Linked DNA regions of Sulfuricurvum kujiense DSM 16994. The protein of the gene in region 2 interacts with the protein of the main gene of each other region in a pairwise test. Links are inferred from orthologs where the notes say so. Each region holds a gene or a part of one and is shown on either strand. Other genes may lie near its edges. The genes, in order: rho and nusG.

What was found.
Region 1: the proteins of nusG (region 2) and rho interact in binary tests that used the Escherichia coli proteins (3 or more experiments, as listed by UniProt). The link is inferred for Sulfuricurvum kujiense DSM 16994 from one-to-one orthologs.

What each region holds. Positions count from the first base shown.
Region 1 is NC_014762.1:523,359-526,593, forward strand. The notes cover bases 120-3,024. They hold rho (transcription termination factor Rho), read right to left. Parts: upstream 2,283-3,024; coding sequence 957-2,282; downstream 120-956. Other genes in these bases: murI (glutamate racemase), read right to left, coding at 209-955; SULKU_RS02775 (formylglycine-generating enzyme family protein), read left to right, coding at 2,479-3,024. Also shown: SULKU_RS02760 (DNA polymerase III subunit gamma/tau), read right to left, coding at 1-82; more of SULKU_RS02775, read left to right, coding at 3,025-3,235. UniProt on the Escherichia coli protein: Facilitates transcription termination by a mechanism that involves Rho binding to the nascent RNA, activation of Rho's RNA-dependent ATPase activity, and release of the mRNA from the DNA template.
Region 2 is NC_014762.1:2,302,425-2,305,691, forward strand. The notes cover bases 183-3,119. They hold nusG (transcription termination/antitermination protein NusG), read right to left. Parts: upstream 1,948-3,119; coding sequence 1,417-1,947; downstream 183-1,416. Other genes in these bases: rplA (50S ribosomal protein L1), read right to left, coding at 207-902; rplK (50S ribosomal protein L11), read right to left, coding at 970-1,395; secE (preprotein translocase subunit SecE), read right to left, coding at 1,957-2,142; rpmG (50S ribosomal protein L33), read right to left, coding at 2,311-2,463; tuf (elongation factor Tu), read right to left, coding at 2,502-3,119. Outside these bases: rplJ (50S ribosomal protein L10), read right to left, coding at 1-100; more of tuf, read right to left, coding at 3,120-3,267. UniProt on the Escherichia coli protein: Part of the processive rRNA transcription and antitermination complex (rrnTAC). The complex forms an RNA-chaperone ring around the RNA exit tunnel of RNA polymerase (RNAP).

The DNA.
Region 1 (3,235 bases), 1.8 Mb from region 2 along the record:
TCTGGGAAATACTCTCCTGTCCGATCAGTTCTTCGAAACGTCGAGGACGGTATTTAAGTGCGAGTACTTCGGATGTGCCCAATTGAGACCTCTTTAATTTATTTTACGCACTTTTAAAAGTGCGCATAAATACCACTAAAACGGATGTATTCGTTTTAGTGCATAACATCATATATGTTACTTTACCGTGGTTACGATAAATTTTAGATTACAGTGCCAGCCACTCTTTGGCGACGCGGCGAAGCCCTTCGGGATTTTCGGAAGCGAAAAACTTGAGATTCGTAGTATCAAAGCGTTTTGTGAAGTCGTAATGGCTCTCCAGATATTCGACGATTGCTTCACCCGAGTGAATCAGGGTGCTTTTTCCTTCGAAATAGGTATCGATCGCACGGGCTACGAGGGGGAAATGGGTACATCCGAGGATGATCGCGTCGGGAGTTTTTTCCAAATCGCGGAAATAGTGGTGCAGCGCACTTTGGAGTACTTCCCCCTCATACAGCCCCTCTTCGACGATAGGGACGAGGAGGCTTGTCGCAATAGCACTGAGGTTTCGGTAGCCGAGGGAGCGAAGCCCTTTTTCGTAGGCTCCCGATTTGACGGTTGCTTTGGTCCCGAGGATGAGGATATTGGCGTCATTCGAGGGGATCGCATTTTTAAGGGCCAATACCCCCGGATCGACAACCCCGATAACGTCGCAGTGGCTGTGTTCTCTCATCTCATCAAGAGCATAGGCGCTGACGGTGTTGCACGCGGTGATGAGCAAGTCGATTTCAAAGTTTTTGAAAAATTCGAGGGCTTCGAGAGAGTATCGGATGATCGTGTTTTGATCTTTGACCCCGTAAGGGACGCGGGCGGTATCCCCGAAGTAGATGATCTCTTCGAAGAGTTTATGTTCCAAAAGCGATTTGACGACGCTTAAACCCCCGACACCGCTGTCAAAGACCCCGACTCTCATCTTATTTGGTCGACTCGTTCATGCTGTCAAGGAATTCGATATTGGACTTGCTTTTGAGCATGGTGTTGTAGAGGAAGCGGAGCGCTTCGACTTCGTCCTCTTGTTTATGCAGCATCGAGCGAAGGACAAATACTTTTTGCAATACATCCGGTCCGAGGAGAAGCTCTTCTTTACGGGTTCCCGATTTGAGGATATCGATAGCCGGGAAGATACGGCGATCGGAGATTTTACGGCTGAGGACTATCTCGGAGTTACCGGTCCCTTTGAACTCTTCGAAAATAACCTCGTCCATACGGCTTCCCGTCTCGACGAGGGCGGTTGCGATGATCGTCAAACTTCCGCCGTTTTCGATGTTACGCGCCGCACCGAAGAACCGTTTCGGTTTGTGGAGTGCATTCGCATCAACCCCTCCCGAGAGAACTTTTCCCGAACTCGGCGTTACGGTATTGTACGCACGTGCGAGACGGGTGATTGAGTCAAGGAGGATCACGACGTCTTTGCCGAGCTCGACGCGCCGTTTTGCCCGTTCGATGACCATTTCGGCGACTTTGACGTGATTTTTTGCCGGTTCGTCAAATGTCGAGCTGTAAACTTCACCTTTGACGGAGCGCTCCATGTCGGTAACCTCTTCGGGGCGTTCGTCGACGAGGAGAACCATCAGTTCGATTTCGGGGTGGTTGTTGGTGATACCGTGGGCGATCTCTTTCATCAACTCCGTTTTACCCGATCTAGGAGGTGCGACGATCAGTCCGCGCTGCCCTTTACCGATAGGGGCAAACAAATCCATCATCCGTCCGGTGAGTTTCGTCGGCTGGTATTCGAGTTTGATCTGCTCCAGCGCATAAAGCGGAGTAAGATTTTCGAATAAAGGACGTTTTTTCGACTCTTCGGGAGGGAGGTAGTTGATCGCTTCGACTTTGAGGAGGGCGTAGTAGCGCTCCTGATCTTTCGGTGCGCGTACCTGACCCGTAACGATATCCCCGTTACGAAGTGCGAAACGGCGGATTTGGGTGCTGGAAACGTACGCATCGTGCATCGAGTCGCTGAAAGACTGATCAACGGCACGCAAGAAGCCGTAGCCGTCTTGCATAATCTCCAAAATTCCCGTAAAGAGGATGAATCCCCCTTGCTGAACCTGTGTTTTGAGAATTTCAAAAATCAAATCCTGACGTTTGAGTTCGTTAGGATCTTCAATACTTAACGAGGTGGCAATCTCAAGGAGATCTTCAAGCTTTTTGGTACGGAGTGCTTCAATCGTAAAGCCGTCAACCGGTATATGGGTTCGGTTTTTCGAGTTGTTTCGAGGAGTTTTTGCGGTATCGCTCATGCGTGGAATGCCTTAAAGTGTAGTGGATTTAATCGGCGAGTTTTAGGTGAGATGTCATCGACAGGTCATTGTTTTATTGCGACATTATAAACTATAGCGAAGCGGGTTGTCAAGAATATAAATTTTCCAAATTGTGAACGGTTTTTGCTATGTCTCTTTTCATTAAGTAGAATAAACATATTTAAAAAGGTTTGCCTTGTTCGATTTTTTCAAAAAGAAAGCCGAAGAAATACCCGCGGCAGCCGCGGTGGAAACTCCCAGACATTTTACGAATTCGATCGGTATGGAGTTTTTGTATGTTGACGGCGGAGAATATATGATGGGACGCAACCCTCAGTATAATGAGGGAGGAGAGGTCGAATCGCCTGAACACCCCGTAAGACTGGGCGGGTTTTGGATCGCGAAATACCCTGTAACGCAAGAACAGTATTTCAAACTTACCCGTGTTAACCCTTCCTTTTTTAAAAATGACAAAGTTGAAGAGGAGAGTTCCCGCCGCCATCCGGTGGAGCAGGTGAGTTGGTTTGACGCCAAAGCCTACGTGGAGCTGATGAACCGTTTTGAGGGGAAAACACGTTTTTACGCGTTACCGACCGAAGCGCAATGGGAATATGCCGCCAAAGCGGGAGGAAATACCCGCTTTTCATTCGGAGATTCCGAAGCGCTGCTGGATGACTACGCTATTTATGAATACAGCTCGAACGGTCGGACGTCGATTGTTGACGATAAACTGCCTAACCGTTTAGGGATTTACGGGCTGCTCGGAAACGTATGGGAATGGTGCGAAGACGACTTTTTCGCCAACTACAACGGAGCGCCGAATGACGGCAGCCCCCGTATCGGCGGAGCCGAGGGGGAGTCATTTAAGGTGCGCCGCGGCGGAAGCTACAAAACGGGATATTTGTGTCTTCGAAGTTCGTTTCGGGGATATTCGCGTCCCGATCTGGTTGCCA
Region 2 (3,267 bases):
ACACTGCTAAACCGCGATAGTCACACATAATTACCGCTGCAGAAGATTTAAACTCTGTAGTCAAAGCGCTAACAATCTCAGATTTCTGTGATTTATTCATAGTTTCTCCTTTCCAGACATAACTTCAAGCGGGGCGGAGTGACTCCGATTAAGGCCTAAGCCCCCTACTGTCTTAAGTCCATAAGATAAAGTCGGGTATCCGTTGATTAACGGATATCCAAAAGTTCTTGCGTTTCGAATTTGATCGCCGGGCTCATAGTCAATGAAAGAGCGGCATTTTTGATATAGCGACCTTTTGCAGTCGACGGTTTCGCACGGTTGATAGCACCGACAAACGCTTTGATGTTTTCAGCGATTTTATCAGTGTCGAAACTCACTTTACCGATACCGGCATGGATGTTCCCTTTTTTGTCAACACGGAAGTTTACTTGTCCGCCTTTAACGTTGCTAACCGCTTTTGCGATATCTGCTGTAACCGTTCCTGTTTTAGGATTCGGCATCATCCCTTTTGGCCCGAGGATACGTCCTACTTGACCGACAAGTCCCATACAATCGGGTGCAGCGACAACGATATCGAAGTTAATGTTACCTGCTTTGATTTGTTCAACCAAATCTTCAGCACCGACGATGTCAGCACCTGCATTTTTAGCTTCGTCTACTTTTGCACCTTTTGCGAAAACCGCAACACGAACCACTTTTCCTGTACCGTGAGGAAGCACAACGGCACCACGGATCATTTGGTCAGCGTGACGAGGATCAACACCAAGATTCAAAGCAATTTCGACTGTTTCGTCAAACTTTGCAGACTTAAGCTCTTTAACAAACGCAGCAGCGTCTGCTACAGAGTAGCTTTTTGTCATATCAATTTTTTCACTTAGTTGTTTATAGCGTTTTCCAGCCATTTGAATTCTCCAATATTAGAATCTGCCGCAAGGTTTAGCCTCTTTGCGGTCGAAGAGTTATGTAGAATTAATCTACGATATCAACACCCATTGAACGGCATGATCCAGCAATTGTTGCAGCTGCAGCATCGACGTCGTCTGTGTTCATATCTTGAATTTTTTGCTTAACGATTTCCATCAATTGAGCTTTAGTGATTTTACCCACTTTGTTTTTCATCGGATTATCAGTCCCTTTTTTTAGACCGGCTGCTTTCATGATGAGAGCAGAAGCCGGAGGCTGTTTTGTGATGAAAGAGAACGTTTTATCCGCATATACTGTAATAACAACAGGGAGTTTAAAACCTGCCTTATCTTTTGTACGCTCGTTGAACGCCTTACAAAATTCCATGATGTTAACACCGCGTTGACCGAGTGCTGGTCCAACCGGAGGGGCTGGATTAGCAGCGCCGGCTTGAACTTGCAACTTGATGTAGCCCGTAATTTTCTTTGCCATTTGTGCTTCCTTTTTTTGAGATTAAATAATTTTTTCGACTTGGGTATACGAAATATCCACCGGAGTGCTGCGTCCGAAGATAGAGACATTGAGTTTCAGTGTTCCATGCTCAAGATCGTATTCATCTACCGTACCGGTGAAATTCGCAAACGGACCGTCTACGATACGAACCATCTCTCCGTTATCGAAGAAGACTTTCGGTTTCGGAGCCGAACGGTTCGTTACGCGGTCCAAAATAACCGCGATATCATTGTCGCTTAGAGGAGTCGGCTTGTTAGACTCACCGATAAATCCAGCTACGCGCGGCAACGATTGGATACGGTGCTGCAATTCGATTGATAGATCCATATTTGCGAACACATAACCTGAATACAATGAGCGCTCAGTGATCTTTTTCTTGCCGTTTTTAACTTCGATTACATCTTCCGTCGGTACGATGACTTCGGTAATGACATCTTGAAGATTGTTTTCAGCGATGATGTTTTCGATAGCGGCTTTAACGCTGCGCTCACTACCGGCATATGTTTGAATCGAGTACCAACGATGTGCCATGTATTTTCCTTAACTCAAAATTGCCGAAACAGTTGAAGACATGATAAAATCTACCAATGCCAAGAACAATACGACGAACGTAACAACAGCGATAACAGCAATAAATGCTTGTTTTACTTGCGGCTTTGTCGGGAAAATAACTTTTGCAAGTTCCATTTTCGCATTGTGAATGGTTTGACTTAATGTATTTTTCATTTATTGTATCCTCAGGACATTTCCAACGACTAACGCTCTAGAGCATCATTCGTCAAAAATGGGTGGCAGGCCAGGAGGGATTCGAACCCCCAACAATCGGATTTGGAATCCGGCGCTCTACCATTGGAACTACTGACCTATAAAACCCTCTCGAGGAGGGAACTGAAATTAAAGTTTTGCTTCTTTATGAACCGTGTGCTCACGGCAAAATTTACAAAACTTACGTACTGAGAATTTCTCAGTGTGAGTTTTTTTGTTTTTAGTAGTGTGATAGTTACGACGAGTACACTTTTCACACGCTAAATGGATATTTTCACGCATGTTTTACCTTATTAATCCAACCCGAAGGTTGGGGAAAATTATGCAAGGATTTTAGAAACAACCCCAGCACCGACAGTACGTCCACCTTCACGGATAGCGAAGCGAGTACCCTCTTCCATAGCGATCGGGTGGATCAATTCAGCAACAATTTTAACGTTGTCGCCTGGCATAACCATCTCAGTACCTTCTTGAAGGCTGATCGCACCTGTTACGTCTGTTGTACGAACGTAGAATTGTGGGCGGTAACCGTTGAAGAATGGAGTATGACGTCCACCCTCTTCTTTGCTCAATACGTAAATCTCAGCCTCAAATTTTGTGTGAGGAGTGATTGATTTAGGTTTACAAAGAACTTGTCCACGCTCAACATCTTCTTTCTTAGTACCACGGAGAAGAAGACCACAGTTGTCACCCGCTTCACCCATTTCCATTTCTTTACGGAACATTTCAACACCGGTTACGGTAGTTGTTTGTGTATCACGGATACCAACGATCTCGATTGTTTCACCGATTTTGATTGTACCACGCTCGATACGACCAGTAACAACGGTACCACGACCAGAGATAGAGAAAACGTCCTCTACAGGCATCAAGAAATCTTTATCAGTTTCACGAACCGGCTCAGGGATATATTCGTCTACCGCAGCCATAAGCTTTTGGATTTTTGCTGACCACTCACCAAGAGTACCAGTTTTTGCTTCTTCAAGTGCACGAAGAGCTGAACCAGCTACGATTGGAGTATCGTCACCCGGGAAATCATAAGTGTCAAGAAGTTCACGAATTTCCATCTCAACAAGTTCAAGAAGT